DNA from 2 places in the Kitasatospora sp. HPM-01-4 genome. Region 1 is predicted to be linked to the other one. Evidence: riboswitches for the same ligand, from Rfam matches in the RefSeq annotation. Region 1 holds a riboswitch; the other holds the start of a gene.
What was found. A riboswitch is a leader RNA that binds a small molecule or an ion and turns the genes downstream of it on or off. The one in region 1 is predicted to bind cyclic di-AMP.
Positions count from the first base shown of each region.

Region 2: another riboswitch for cyclic di-AMP. It lies ahead of ACSMTC_RS25410 (M23 family metallopeptidase); the one in region 1 lies ahead of ACSMTC_RS29060 (CAP domain-containing protein).

Region 1 covers NZ_JBPQGP010000005.1:6,638,858-6,646,007, reverse strand. Annotated here, with positions in the region: gene ACSMTC_RS29065 (NAD(P)/FAD-dependent oxidoreductase) at 1-1,071, opposite strand, end outside; gene ACSMTC_RS29060 (CAP domain-containing protein) at 1,502-2,464, opposite strand; cyclic di-AMP (ydaO/yuaA leader) riboswitch at 2,467-2,638, opposite strand; gene ACSMTC_RS29055 (PadR family transcriptional regulator) at 3,048-3,347, shown strand; gene ACSMTC_RS29050 (hypothetical protein) at 3,344-4,123, shown strand; gene ACSMTC_RS29045 (response regulator) at 4,187-4,861, opposite strand; gene ACSMTC_RS29040 (sensor histidine kinase) at 4,849-6,186, opposite strand; gene ACSMTC_RS29035 (hypothetical protein) at 6,482-6,925, shown strand; gene ACSMTC_RS29030 (sensor histidine kinase) at 6,993-7,150, shown strand, end outside.
Region 2 covers NZ_JBPQGP010000005.1:5,853,903-5,861,052, forward strand. Annotated here, with positions in the region: gene ACSMTC_RS25385 (biotin transporter BioY) at 1-501, shown strand, start outside; gene ACSMTC_RS25390 (ribose-5-phosphate isomerase) at 848-1,333, shown strand; gene ACSMTC_RS25395 (PP2C family protein-serine/threonine phosphatase) at 1,708-2,940, shown strand; gene ACSMTC_RS25400 (hypothetical protein) at 3,420-3,614, shown strand; gene ACSMTC_RS25405 (DUF6348 family protein) at 3,720-4,499, opposite strand; cyclic di-AMP (ydaO/yuaA leader) riboswitch at 4,907-5,064, shown strand; partial or broken gene ACSMTC_RS25410 (M23 family metallopeptidase) at 5,188-5,589, shown strand; tRNA gene ACSMTC_RS25415 (tRNA-Gly) at 5,674-5,747, opposite strand; tRNA gene ACSMTC_RS25420 (tRNA-Pro) at 5,925-5,998, shown strand; gene tig (trigger factor) at 6,412-7,150, shown strand, end outside.

The DNA.
Region 1 (7,150 bases):
TCCACGGGACCTGTGGGCTCCGGAAGCTCCGGCCGCGAGCAGATCGCGCAGCACCAGCGCGGACCGGGCCGCCACCGACATGCCCTGCCCGTACATCGGGTTGAAGGTGCAGGCAGCGTCGCCGACCACCAGCAGCCCCTCGGGTAGACCGGCCAGCCGCTCGTAGTGCCGCCGCCGGCTGGGCGGCGGGCGGAAGCCGTGGATCGGGGCGACCGGTTCGAGGCCCTTGAGCAGCTCGTACAGGTCCGGTGTGCGCAACTCCCGGCTGAAGGCGAGGAATCCGTCGAGGTCGGTGGGTGCGGTGAAGCCGCGCATCCCGCCGACCGTCACCATCCAGCGGTCCCCCTCCACCGGGAACAGCAGCCCGAAGCGCGGATTGCGCCCGGGCCGGGGCTGGAGGTAGAGCGCACGGCCGGCGGACAGGCCCCCCTCGGCCCTGCGGAACAGCCCGGTCGAGTAGCTGACCCCGCCGTCCATCACGCTCTCCTCGGGCGCGTCGAGCCCAAGGTCGTTCAGCCAGTGAGGAGTTCGGGACGTACGGCCGGTGGCATCGACCACCACCTCCGCGGGCAGCACCGACTCGGTCCGGTCACGGTCGCCGCGCCGCCGGTAGCGGACTCCGGCGATCCGGGGTCCGGCGACGGTGAGCCCGACGGCGTCGACTCCCTCACGCGCCTCGATACCCGGGTGCGACAGCACCTGGTGGCGCAGCGCCCAGTCGATCAGGGGGCGGGTGAGACTGACGATGGTGTGCCGCGGCGAGAAGGAGGGGAGCCAGCCGGCCGGCGTGAGCCAGCGGATGTCGCTGGGCAGGCCGAGGCGCTGCGCCCCCGCGTCGATGAGCAGCTCGGTCGTGCCGGGCAGCAGCCGCTCGATGGCATCCAGTCCGGCCGGCATCAGCAGGTGGGCCTGGCGGGCCTGCGGGACTCCCCCGGCGAACTCGGCCCTGCCCGGTCGGCGGTCGCGCTCCACCAGGGTCACCTGCCAGCCCGCCTCGGCGAGGACCCAGGCGTGCAGCAGCCCGGCCAGGCTGCCTCCCAGCACGGCGGCTCTGCCAACAGGTAACGACATCTCGGCCCCTCTCTCACCCGGCGGAGCTGTACGCCGGGCCTTGCACTGGGCGGCGGGTGGTGCGGAGGCGGGTGGTGCGGCGCGGAGGCGGAAGGTGGTGCTGCGGTGCGATGGGGTGGTGCACAGGCGCGGACCAGCGCGTGCAGCGTACGTGGGGAGCGTGCGAGGACGAACCGGATGCATTCTGCCCACCCGAGCTGGGCCGCTAACCATCAGATCGGACTGGAGGTGAACGTGCATCGACAAGGAACGCCACCCACACGGAACCGCCCGGGCGATCCCGGTCGCGCACCCGATGGACACGCCCCGCCTTCGACACCACCTCCCGACACCGCACCGTCCGGCAGGGCCCGCCGCCCGAGGGAACGGGGCGGCGGGCCCTGCCGGGGAGAGGACCGGGCCATCTCGGCCGATGTCCTTACAGGACAGGTCAGTTGGAGAAGTCCTGGGTGAGCCAGACGGTGCCGTGGGCATCCCGGTAGACGGCGATGCCGATGTGGCTGAACTCGCCGCTGAGGATGTTCTTGCGGTGGCCGTCGTCCGGCGGCGTCTCGTTCAGCATGTCCTGGGTCAGACTGACGGCCATCGCGGCGATGTCCTGGGCGGCGGAGCCGACCCCGCCGCCGTAACCTATGTTCTCCCCGATGGCGTTCCACTGGACGCCCGCGGCCGTCTCCCGCGCTCCCAACTCGGCCTCGCCCGGGCACTGGTGGGACATGCCACAGCCGCCGGCCATCGTCTGGTTGTGGGCCTCGGCGCTGCGGGTCAGACCCGCCGTGATGGTGTAGGCGGGCAGGCCCTGGGCGGCCCGTGCCTGGTTGATCAGGCTGAGCACCTGCTGTACGGCGTCCGAACTCGAACCGCTCGTCGCGGACGGGGCGGTGGGCGTGGCCGTGGGGGTGGCGGCGGGGGCCTGGCCGGCCGGAGCCGACGGGGACGCGGACGGCGACGACGGGGCGGACGCCTCGGACGACGGAGCGGAGGCGTCGGACGACGGGGTCGAGGCCTGAGCGGTCGGCCGCGCGCCGTGGGAGCCCTGGTAGTCGGCGGCGGGCTGCGCGCTCTCGGTGTCCGGGGCCTGGGTGGCCGAAGCGGTCGGGGAGGCGTGGGACTTCCCGGCGGGAGCCTGACCGGCGGGCCGCGCGGCGTGCGGCGCGGTGTGCGAGCCGGCCTGGTGGCGCTGCCCCCCGGAGCCGGCCTGGTGGTGGTACTGGTGGTGCTCCTGCCACCCGGCGTAGCTCGCGTAGGTGTGGGAGCCGGGCGCCGCGGAGGCTCCGCTCGCACTCAGCAGCGGCAGCATGAGACCGGCGCCGGCGATCCCGGCGGTGGCGGCAAGACGCGGGGTGTAACTCCGGCGCGCACGGCGATGCCGGCCGGAACCTGAAGTCAGCATGGGGCGTTCCTCTGCGACGCCTGCGAGGTGAGCTGTCGGGTTCGGGCCGTGAGGTAGCCCGGCCGCACACAGAACGGCTTCACCCCGAGCCGCGACCCACCGAGCCCGGGAGCGGGCTGGGCAGGGCGCGGCGAACTACCTGGTTCCCCCGCTCCTGCCCGGTGCACTGCTCGACGTCCTGCCGACCGGTGGACAGGACTCGGCGTCCCGGCGGCAGGGTCCGCAGGTGCGAACAGCCTGAACGCTAGGCAGTTCCACCCGCCGGACACAAGTTCGTATTACGCACCTCACATAGAAATGGCATGAAAAGCTGACTGATTGCCATATTCAGTGACACATTGCCCATAAACGACCTAATCGGACACCTTTCTGACCCGACTTCCCCGGCCCCGACACCGGGTACTGCGACCCTCGGCCATCGGAGCCGGCCGGCCGCATCCCCGGTCGGCGGCCGCCGTCGCCGCGACCGGCACGGTGGACGGACGGGCTGCTCGCAGCAGCAAGAGGGCCTCACTGTCAGGCGTGGCGGCACAGTACACACCGCGTAGTACCGTTTCGCCCAAGAGGGAGAGGAGCGCGGCGGATGCAGGCGAACGACGCCCAGACTCTGGTGCTGTGCGTGCTGGCCGACGGGCCGCTGCACGGCTACGCCATCAACACGGCGATCGAGGAACTGGTCGGAGAACGACTGGGCCCCGGGAGCCTGTACGGGGCACTCAGCCGGCTGGAGGCCAAGCAGCTGATCGAGCCCGCCGAGGAGCAGGGACGCCAGCGGCCCGTACGGCTGACTCCCAAGGGCCGCCAGGTACTTGAACAGGAACTGCGGTCCATGGCGAAGGTCGCCAGGGCTGGACTGCGGAGCCTGGGGGTGAGCCCGGCTTGAGTCTCCACCGAGGCCTGGTCCGGCTCTACCCCGGCGTGTTCCGGGAGCGGTGGGGCGAGGCGCTCGAGGAGGACGCCCGGGCGGCCGGCTGGCGGGCCTGGCCGAGCCTGGCCGTCGGCATCGCGGACATGTGGCTGCACCCCGCGATCTGGCCCGCCGACCACCACGCCCAGCGCCGCCAACGGGCGGCCACGCTGGCCATAACGGTCGCTGCGCTCGGCGCACTGTCAGGGCGCGTCGCCACCGCGCAGGGCGCCCGGTTCACCTCCGCCCCCGGCGGCACCTGGGCAGGGAACACCTGCACCGTCCTGTTCCTGCTCGGCCTCGCCCTCGTCGCGCCGCTCCCCCGCCCGACCCGCGCCGCCGCGACCGCACTGGCCGGCCGGGCGCTCCGCCGGCTCGCCGCCCCCGCCCTGGTCGGGGCGGGCATGGTGGCCGTGGTGCGCCTCGGAGCGCCCTCGCTCGCCACGGGCCCCTGGCACCACCTCGCCGTCTTCGCCTACTGGACCACCCTGGCCGCCGGAGCCGTCCAGACCTGCCGGTTCTTCGCGGGCCTCGGCGGGACCGTGGTCGCAGCGCCCCCGTCCGGGCGACTCCGCCTGGGCCTGTGGAGCCTGACCGCGGCCGGCGTGCTCACCGGATCGGTCGTCCTCGCGGCCTCGGCGGCCCGTCAGACCCCCGACCACATCGCGGTGGCGGCGGGGGCGGCGCTGGTACTGCTCGCGTGGGCACTCACCGCCACCCTGCGCGACCTGCGGTCCGTGGCCACCGACTGACCGGGACCGCCGGGCCGCACCCCGCCCCTGCCGGGGCTCCGACCGGAGCCCCGGCTACGCCGGCTACCCGCCGTCGGCGCGGAGGTGGGCGAGGACGGCGAGGACACGGCGGTTGCCGTCGGTCGGGTCGAGATCGAGTTTGGTGAAGATGTTGCCCGCGTGTTTGACCACGGCGGCCTCGGTGACGACCAGCTCCCGGGCGATGGACTGGTTGTTGCGGCCCTCGGCCATCAGGGCGAGGACTTCGCGTTCCCTGGGAGTCAGCCGGTCGAGCGCCCGGGCGGCGGAGCTGCCGGCGGACCGCTGGGTGAGCAGGGTCCTGACGACCTCGGGGTCGATGACGGTCCGGCCGTCGGCCACCCGGCGCAGCGCGTCCAGGAACTCGGCCACCTCACCGACCCGGTCCTTGAGCAGGTAGCCGAGTCCGCCCCGGCCCGGGTCACCGCCCGACAGGAGCTGGGCGGCGTAGGCGGTGGCGACGTACTGGGAGAGCACCACCACCGGCAACTCGGGGTGCCGGGTGCGCAGTTCGAGGACGGCCCGCAGGCCCTCGTCGCCGTAACCCGGTGGCATCCGGACGTCGGTGAGGACGAGGTCGGGAAGGTCCGCGTCCACCGCGCGGACCAGCTCCTCGGCGTCCCCGACGGCGGCGGTGACCTGATGGCCGCCGAGGGTGAGCAGTTCGACCAGGCCCGCCCTGAGCAGGACGGAATCCTCGGCCAGGACTATGCGGAGCACGCCACCTCCCGGGCGGAGCAGGGGACTTCGACTCGCAGCCGGGTGGGTCCGCCGGCCGGACTGGTCAGCAGCAGCCGGCCCTGCAGGATCGCCAGCCGGTCGGCCAGGCCCTGGAGTCCGCCGCCGGCCGCCGGATCCGCGCCGCCGCGCCCGTCGTCGCTGATCAGCAGCGAGAGCAGGCCGTCGGCGTGGTGTCCGGCGACGGTGACCCGGGTGGCGCCACTGTGCTTGGCGGCGTTGGCGAGCGCCTCGGTGACGCTGAAGTAGGCCATGGTCTCGACCTGTTCGGGCAGCCGGTACGGCAGGTCGAGGTCCACCCGGACCGGGATCGGGTTGCGTACCGCGACCTCGGCGACGGCGGCCGCCAGGCCGTGGTCGGCGAGCACCCGGGGGTGGATTCCCCGCACCAGGTCGCGGAGTTGGTCCAGTGCCCGGCGGGCCTCACCCTGCGCGCGGGCGGCCAGCTCGGCCGCCGCCTCGCCCTGGCCGGCGCCGAGCCTCAGCCGCACCAGGCCCAGGGTCATGGTCAGCGCGACGAGTTGCTGTTGCGCGCCGTCGTGCAGATCACGCTCGATGCGCCGGCGTTCGCTCTCGAAGGCGTCGGCCAACCGGGCGCGGGAGCGGGTGAGTTCGACCACCTGCCCGGCCGGCTCGGCCTCCCGGGCGGCCAGCAGCAGCCGGGACAGCCCGATCTGGGCACCGGTCAGCAGCGCGCCCAGATAGGCGCAGCACACCAGGCCGAGCAGTCCGGCCGCGCCGCCGAGCAGGGCCTCCACCGGTCCGTCCACCGCGTGCCCGGGTAGGAGCATCACCGTCTCGGGTGCCAGGGCGGCCACGACCAGCGGCGAGACCAGGAACACGAAGGACAGGGCCAGCAGCGCGGTGAACGCGAGGTCGATGGCCGCGAAGACCAGCGCCAGCGCGCCGGCGTGGCCCAGTTCGCGCCAGGTCGCGCGCTCGCGCAGCCGGGTCCGTACCCGGTGGGCGACCCCGTGGCCGGGCCCGGCCGCCAGCACGGGGTGCGGGCTCGGTACGGTCTCCGGCTCCACCAGCCGCATCCGCCGCCGCTCGACGGCGCCCACGGGTATCCCGGCCAGCGCGGTGAGCGCGAGGATGACCAGCCCGATCCCGACGACCGAGAGTCCGACTCCCAGGACCAGCAGCACCGCCAGCAGCACGAGGGTGACCGTGCCCAGCAGCGCCCCGCTCAGCAGGTACGCCCAGCAGCGCCACGGCCAGCCCGAGTACAGGAAGCGGATCGGGCGCGCCCTCAGCGCTCCCCACAACGCGAGCCCGGACGGTTCGGCGGCCAGTACTCCGGGCATCCGTCCCCTCCGTGCCTTCGCTGGTCAAGTCACCCAACCGTAGTCGACGGCCGGGTCGGCGGGGGATCGGTGGCCGGGTCGGCCGGGGACCGGCGGGGTCGGAGGCGGGACCGGCGGGGTCGGACCGAACCCGGAGGCGGACACCGTGTGCTGAGAGCCGGTCAGCCGAACGGTGGACCGGCTCGGCCTTCCGGTCGGTACAGCGGTTCAGCCGCGGTTCCGGTAGATCGACCGATGCGCGGACTGCCGTGGCGTTGCGACGCTGGAGGCCACCCGAGAGAGGAGAAGACCCACCGTGAACACCCGCAACGCACAGCCCGCCGCCCCGTCCGACCAACTCCCGAGCCATCCACGCAGCCTGACGGCTTTTCGCACCATGAAGCGCCTCGTCGGCGGCTACATCGCCCTCAGCCTGCTCACCCTCGTGGCCGCCTGCCTGCTCCGCCGTGATCCCGGGCTGGTGAACGCGACGGTCTGGATCCGGGGCACGATCGTCGTCCTCACCTCCCTGCTGATGCTCTCCTTCGTCGTCGGCGCCTCGCGCGGCCACCGCCGGGCGTATCTGCGGCTCCGAATAGCCTCGGGCGCCATGGTCGCGGCCATCGCCGTCCTCGTGCCGCTCCCCAATCTCCTGCCGCTGTGGATGAGGATCGAGCAGGGCGCGTGCGGACTGCTCCTCCTGGGCGTCGTGGCGATCGTCAACGGCAGGCACCTGCGCTCGCTGTTCGCCTCCGGATAGCCCGCGCCGGTCACGGCTAGATTGTCCGGTGGAACGGCAGCTTGAGGGGGCGTGGATGAGGGGTCCGGTGCGACACCGACTCGTGTCGGCGACCGTTGTGCCATATGCGCTGCTGGCGGTCCTGACCGTCGTCACGGTGGTCGCCGAGCGGCGGTCCTCGGGCGGGTCCCTCTTCATCGACCTGGCCCTGTGCGCGCTGGCCGCGGTCTGGATGCTGTGGGTCTT
Region 2 (7,150 bases), 780 kb from region 1:
GTCGCCGGCGGTGCCGCGCTCACCGGCCTCGCGGCGCAGCTCTCGGTGCCCGTCCCCGGCTCACCCGTGCCGGTCACCGGCCAGACCTTCGCCGCGCTGCTGGTCGGCACCGCCCTCGGCGCCCGCCGGGGCGCGGCCTCGCTCGCCCTGTACCTGCTGGCGGGCATGGCCGGGATGCCGTGGTTCGCCGAGGGCTCCTCGGGCTTCGCGATGCCCAGCCTCGGCTACGCCATCGGCTTCGTCCTCGCCGCCGCCCTCACCGGGGCGCTCGCCCGGCGCGGGGCGGACCGCAGCGTGCCGCGTACGGCGATGGCGATGGTGCTCGGCAGCCTGGCCATCTACGCGGTCGGCGTCCCCTACCTGGCCGCCTCGCTGCACGTTCCGCTGGCCAAGGCCGCGGACCTGGGTCTCTACCCCTACCTGGTCGGCGACGGCCTCAAGGCCCTCCTCGCCATGGGCGCCCTCCCGCTGACCTGGAAGCTCCTGCAGCGCCGCGGCTGAGCCGGGCCTGCCGGCCGGGGCCCCGGGGCTGGTCCCGGCGGCGGGACTCCGGGGCGGCGTGAGTCCCTGCCCGACCGGCCGCATCCGCGGGCAGCCCGTACCGCCGCCGGGTTCCCCGGCCGGCGGGTTGCGACACCTCAGGGCGCGGGGAGCCGCGCGAGGGGCAGTGCACCTCGCACCGGGCCGCTCGCGCGGTTCACCGCGCCTTCCGCGCTCCCCGGCCGACGGCGTCGGCACCCCGCGGGCGAGCGGCCGAGCGGGCCCCGGGGCGCTCGCCCGCACCCTGATCAAGTTCACCCTCGCCCCTGGAGCGGTGCGCCCCGGCCCGCATGCCACACTCATACGCATGCGCGTCTACCTGGGTTCCGACCATGCCGGATACGACCTCAAGAACCACCTCGTCCAGTGGCTGAAGGAGAACGGCCACGAGCCGATCGACTGCGGTCCGCACATCTACGACGCCGAGGACGACTACCCGCCGTTCTGCCTGCGCGCCGCCGAGCGCACCGCCGCCGACCCCGAGGCGCTGGGCATCGTGATCGGCGGCTCGGGCAACGGCGAGGCGATCGCCGCCAACAAGGTGAAGGGCGTGCGTGCCGCGCTCGCCTGGAGCGAGCAGACCGCCTCGCTCGGCCGTGAGCACAACAACGCCAACGTGATCAGCATCGGCGGCCGGATGCACACCGTGGAGGAGTCGACCCGCTTCGTCGAGGTCTTCCTCAACACCCCGTACAGCGGCGAGCCGCGCCACACCCGCCGGATCGCCATGCTGAGCGAGTACGAGACCACCGGCGAGCTCCCCCCGATCCCGGCCCACCACCCGCAGGGCTGATCCCGGCCGGGCTCGCGCAGGCTGCCGTACGGGTGCTCGGAGCCCGTGCGGCGGCCGGTCGCGACATCCCGGGTGAACCACCCGGGACGCCTCCGCCGGCGCGCCCTCGCGCAGCCCGGTGACCCCCGGCCGCGCCGAGCGCCGCCGGTGTCACCCCGCCGAGGCACCCCGAGCCCGGCTCGCGCACCGCCATCGGCTGTCACCGGTTTCGCCGGGCGCGACCGATTTCCCGCCATATTCCCAACGGCCGTGCCCCACAGGCTCGGTGGCCTCCCTGGCCGGCGGCCGAAAGGCGCCCGCGAGGGGCGGCGCAACCCGCCCGACACGCCACACCCGTCGACGCCGCCCCGGGCCTGTGGATAAGGTCGGAGCCCATGGCTGGCAGCACGCCGGGCGCACCGCCCCAGACGACTGCGAAGGGGCCCGCCGCGACGGCGACCGCGGACCCCTGGACGGCCCGGCTGCGCACCAGGCTGTACCGGGCCCGGCGCACGCTGCGCCGGACCGGGGTGGACTACTTCCGCGGCGACGCCTCCGACTGGCTCGCCTTCGCCGCGTTCCTGGCGACCATCCCGCTGCTCGTGGTGCTGAACGTCTGGTTCCCCGCCTGGGTGACTCCCACCGCGCTGGTCCTGCCGATCCTGGCCGGCTCCCTGCTGCTGCGACCGGGCACCCTGGTGCTGCTGTACGCGGCCGCCGCGCTGGGCCTGTCCACCGAGTCGGTGATCCACACCGGCGAGCGAGTGGCCAGCGAGCACCCCGAGAGCTATGTCTTCGGCGTCACCCCCGGCGCGGCCCTGGTGGTCGGCGCGGTCGGGGTGGCCGGCCTGCTGCTGGCGCAGTTCCGCAGCCGGGTCGGCGTGCCCTGGCGCGGCGGCGGCACCATGCTCTTCGACCTGCGCGAACGGCTGCGGGTGCAGAGCCAGGTCCCCGTGCTGCCCGAGGGCTGGTACGCGGACATGGCGCTGCGCCCGGCCGGCGGCCAGTCCTTCTCCGGTGACTTCGTGGTGGCCGCCAGGACCGGGCCGGGGCGGCGGGTGCTGGAGTGCGTCCTGGCGGACGTCTCCGGCAAGGGCATGGACGCCGGCTCGCGCGCCCTGCTGCTGTCCGGCGCCTTCGGCGGCCTGCTCGGCTCGCTGCCCGCGCACGAGTTCCTGCCCGCCGCCAACGGCTACCTGCTGCGGCAGGACTGGGAGGAGGGCTTCGCCACCGCCGTCCATCTGGTGCTGGACTTGGACACCGGTGAGTACGAGCTGCTCTCGGCCGGGCACCTGCCGGGGATGCAGCGGCGGTCGGGAGCGGGACGCTGGGAGGTCAAGGAGGCGGCCGAGGGGCCGCTGCTCGGGATCTACGACGGCGCCAAGTTCGAGGGAGTGCGGGGCCGGCTGGACCGCGGCGACCTGCTGATGCTCTGCACCGACGGTATGGTCGAGGTGCCCGGGCGCGATCTGTCCGAGGGCATGGACCGGCTGATGGGCGAGGCCGACCGGCTGGTCGCCGGGGCGCTGCTGCAGAGCGGCAGCCGTGGTGCGGCGGTCCGGCTGATCGAGACCGTGGCCAAGGACGTCAACGACGACCGGGCGGTGCTGCTGCTCTGGCGTCAGTGAGGCGGCACGGAGCGGTGCGAGGCGGTACCGGCCGGTGCCGGTGCCCGGGCGGCAGTGGATTCGAACACCGGACAGGTGTGTCAAGTCCGGCAGCCGATCTTCGGCCAATCCTGACGGGCCCCCGACGCGGTGCCGCCGCCGCTGCCCGACCACTGGATCACCGCTGACCGGGCCGGTGGGGGAGCCCCTGCCGACAGTTCGTCAGAAGCCCTGGGCTATCGTCTCGGTCGGCGGAAATTCGTCTCACATGCCAGGAACTTCCAGCCGGGCTTTCGGCTACGCCTTTACGCAGTCGGCATGACCGACCACACTGAGTCGGTGGGCGGGACTGGTCGGTATCGGTAGTCGGGGGATGGGGGGCGTTGCATGCGGCTCTCGGTCGGCGCCACACGGCCGTGCCCCGCCAGACAGGCCGGGCTCCGGCGTCGCCACAGGGTTTCCGGATGAAACCCCGCAACGTAGTAAGGAAGTGAGTCCGGGTGGTGCTCTCCGTCTCCGCACTGGTGCTGTTCGGTGCCCTCGTCTTCATCTTCATCCGCAACAAGCAGTTGAAGACCAGTCACGCGATCATTTCGGCCCTCTTCGGATTCATGCTCAGTGCCTCCACGGCGGCGGAGCCGATCAAGAACTTCCTCACCTCGGTGGCCAACAGCCTCAAGTCCTTCTCCGGCTGAGCCGACACCCGTCCGGCCGGTCCTCCCGGATCAGCGCGCGGCGCCGGGTGCCCGGCGGGGGTGACGCCGGCCGTGGCCCGGGCCGTACTCGGTCACCGAGTACCCCTAGCGCCGGGCGGACCGCAGTACGTGCCTGACCCGGGCCAGCAGTCCGGGCCTGGGCGCCGGTGCCGCGACGGGTGCGGGCACCGGGACGGAGCACACGGGCTCCGGCTGCACTCCGCCCTCGGGGATCAGCAGGACGAACAGGCGGGCCCAGCAGAACCGCTCGCCGCGCGGCCAGTCCAGTGCGTGCAGTGCGGCCGAGGCGGCCTCCGAGACCTCGCCGTTCAACCGGACCTCGGCGATGTCGTCGCCGGCCCGGCCGCCGAGGAACAGCTTCACGCCGTTCAGCTGTCCGCCGGTGAGCCTGGGGCCGAGCGCCTCGGCGATCGCGGTCAGCGGCTGGTGGTCGGCCAGCCAGCCGGCCAGTCGCTCGTTGCCGAACCCGAAGACGGCCGCCGGACCCTGGATCGCCCGCCAGCCCGCCAGCTCGGCGGGCCGGTAGTGGTCCCCGTGCTCGCCCCGGTGCTCCAGCAGCTCCACCACGGTCGAGGCGGTGGTGGTGGCCCACATCTTCACGGCGTTGTCGAGCTTCTCCTCCTCGGTCTTGCCGAGCCCGGCCGCGCAGTCCCAGACCACGGGGGCGTCCGCGCGCCCGAGGTCGAGGACGAAACCGAGGTCCACATGGCCGCTCCCGCCCTGGCCCGGGTGCTCGCGGACCGCCACCGCCGTGGTGCCGGGACCGCGGACCACCTCGCCGTCCACCGTGAACTCCACGCCGAACTGCGCCATTTCGCGGACCACACTGCGCTGGATGACGGCCATACGGTCCTGCGGGCGCACGGGTGGGCTCCTAGCTCGAATAAATGATCGTTAAGGCGAACGCTCGCGAGGGTATCGGCCGCGGGCCCCTGCGGGAAACGGACCGTCAGCCGTGTCCGGCACGGTGGGCGTGACACAGCTCACCGGGGAATCTCCAGGTCGCACCGGAGGGTGTCCGGATTGATGCGGAGTGTGGATTCCATGACGATCTGTGTGGATTCGTCCGGCCGACCGTGACCGATCCGGCTGCACACGGCGGTTCGGCGTGACCGGAGAGTGACCGCCGGCCTCCGGTGTCCTTATGCGCTCCTTATGCCTAAGCGGGGCTAACTTGCTCCGTGTACGTCGGATCGGTTTTTCTTCAGCCAGCCCGGTCATCGTCCGGGTCGGCCCGCCAGGTGGAACGCCGAGTCCTGCCGCCGCCCGGAGGCCGCACTTCGCGCAGTGCACGGCAGGAGCGGGGGAACCACAGGCAGGTCGCCGCGCCCGGAGAACCGGGCCGGCTAGGGGTGAAGCCGCTTCCCGGCGGCCGGGCTACTTCCGGTCCGAACCCGACAGCTCACCTCGCAGGCGTCGGAGAGGACTCCCCATGCTCGCGCAGGACGCCCGCCGTTCCCGGCTGCCCCGATTCGCCCGCCGCGCGCTGGTCGCCGGCGCGACCGGCGCCGCCCTGGCGCTGCCCGCCACCGCGGCCCAGGCCGCCCCGGCCTACACCTCCCCGGTGGCCAACCCCCACCTGGGCACCCCGTACCACGCGACCGGCTCCTCGTGGGTCAGCGGCCACCACACCGGCGTGGACTTCCTGGTCTTCACCGGCACCCCCGTCAGGGCCGTCACCACCGGCACCGTGGTCACCGCGGGCTGGGGCGGCTCGTACGGAAACCAGGTCGTCATCCGGCACACCGACGGCAAGTACTCCGAGTACGCCCACCTCTCGGCGATCAACGTCCGGGCCGGTCAGTCCGTGGCCGTCGGCCAGCAGATCGGCCGTTCCGGTGCCACCGGCAACGCCAAGGGCCCGCACCTGCACTTCGAGGTCCGCACCGGCCCGGCCTACGGCTCCGACATCAACCCGGTGAGCTACCTGGTGCGCCACGGCGTCCGCCTCTGACACGCACTCAGCCCGGACGGGGCTGGGAACACGACTTCGGCCCCGGGCCGACGGTGGAAACCGTCGGCCCGGGGCCGAAGTGTCTGGAGCGGGTGACGAGAATCGAACTCGCGTGACCAGTTTGGAAGACTGGGGCTCTACCATTGAGCTACACCCGCGTGCCGCATACATGCGCATACGACGCCCCCGGGAACCTGTCGGTCACGAGGACGGAGTCAGCCTACCTGGTTCGGTCGGTTGCTTGCACACTGCTTTCGGTTCCGGGCATGTCCGGTGGGCTCCCGATATAGCGGCGAGCGCGGCCCGGCCGACGTGTACGCTTCCTCTCGGCACCACGGGGTGTGGCGCAGTTTGGTAGCGCGTCCGCTTTGGGAGCGGAAGGTCGTCGGTTCGAATCCGGTCACCCCGACAGTGCGGCAGGGTCTCGTCAGCGGGCGGGGCCCTGTTGGCTTTCCCGGACGGCCTCGCTCTTGAAGCCGTGTGCGGCGCCGGTCAGTTGACGACACATCGGGCCCTTCCGGGGGTCGGTCGGCCGGTGGCCGTGCGGCCGCGTCCGGTGCGCCGGGGCCGCGCCCGATCGGGCGGCGGCACGCTGATCGCGGGCGGGCCTGGCGTCCGCCTTTCGTGGTACCGGTAGGATGGGCCGCTGGCCGGTAGTCCCTGTGCATACGCGCAGGTCGACCGCCCGAGGGCGAGGAGTCACGCTCACCGTCCACCACGTACGGGAGATGCAGCCCCAACCGCCCATCGCCCGTCTCGCCCGTGCCGGATGAGCCGGACGGGCGGAGACAACCTGACCGCAAGCCCTTAGGAGACCCAACCGTGAAGAGCGCCGTCGAGACTCTGAACCCGACCCGGGTTCGACTCACCGTCGAGGTGCCCTTCGAGGAGCTCAAGCCCAGCCTCGACGCGGCGTACAAGAAGATCAACCAGCAGGTCTCGGTCCCGGGCTTCCGCAAGGGCAAGATCCCGGCCCGCGTCATCGACCAGCGCTTCGGCCGTGCCGCCGTGCTGGAGGAGGCGGTCAACGACGCCCTGCCGCGCTTCTACACGCAGGCCGTCGACGAGGGCAAGATCGAGGTCCTCGGTCAGCCCGAGATCACCGACATCGAGGGTGTCGAGCGGATCGCCGACGGCGGTGACCTGAAGTTCACCGCCGAGGTCGACATCCGCCCGGAGATCACCCTGCCGGACTTCACCGCCATCGAGGTCGAGGTCGACCCGATCGTGGTCGAGGACGCCGACGTAGAGAAGTCCCTGGAGCAGCTGCGTGAGCGCTTCTCCTCGGTCAAGGACGTCGAGCGCGCCGCCGCCGAGGGCGACGTCGTGATCGTCGACCTGGAGGCCAAGGTCGACGGCGAGGTCCCGGAGGACGGCACCGCCTCCGACGTCAGCTACGAGATCGGCTCCGGCCGTCTGCTGGACGGCATCGACGAGGCCGTCGTCGGCCTGTCCGCCGGTGAGGCCAAGACCTTCACCACCGAGCTCAAGGGCGGCACCCAGGCCGGCAAGAGCTCCGAGGTCACCGTCACCGTGAAGACCGTCCAGGAGAAGGAGCTCC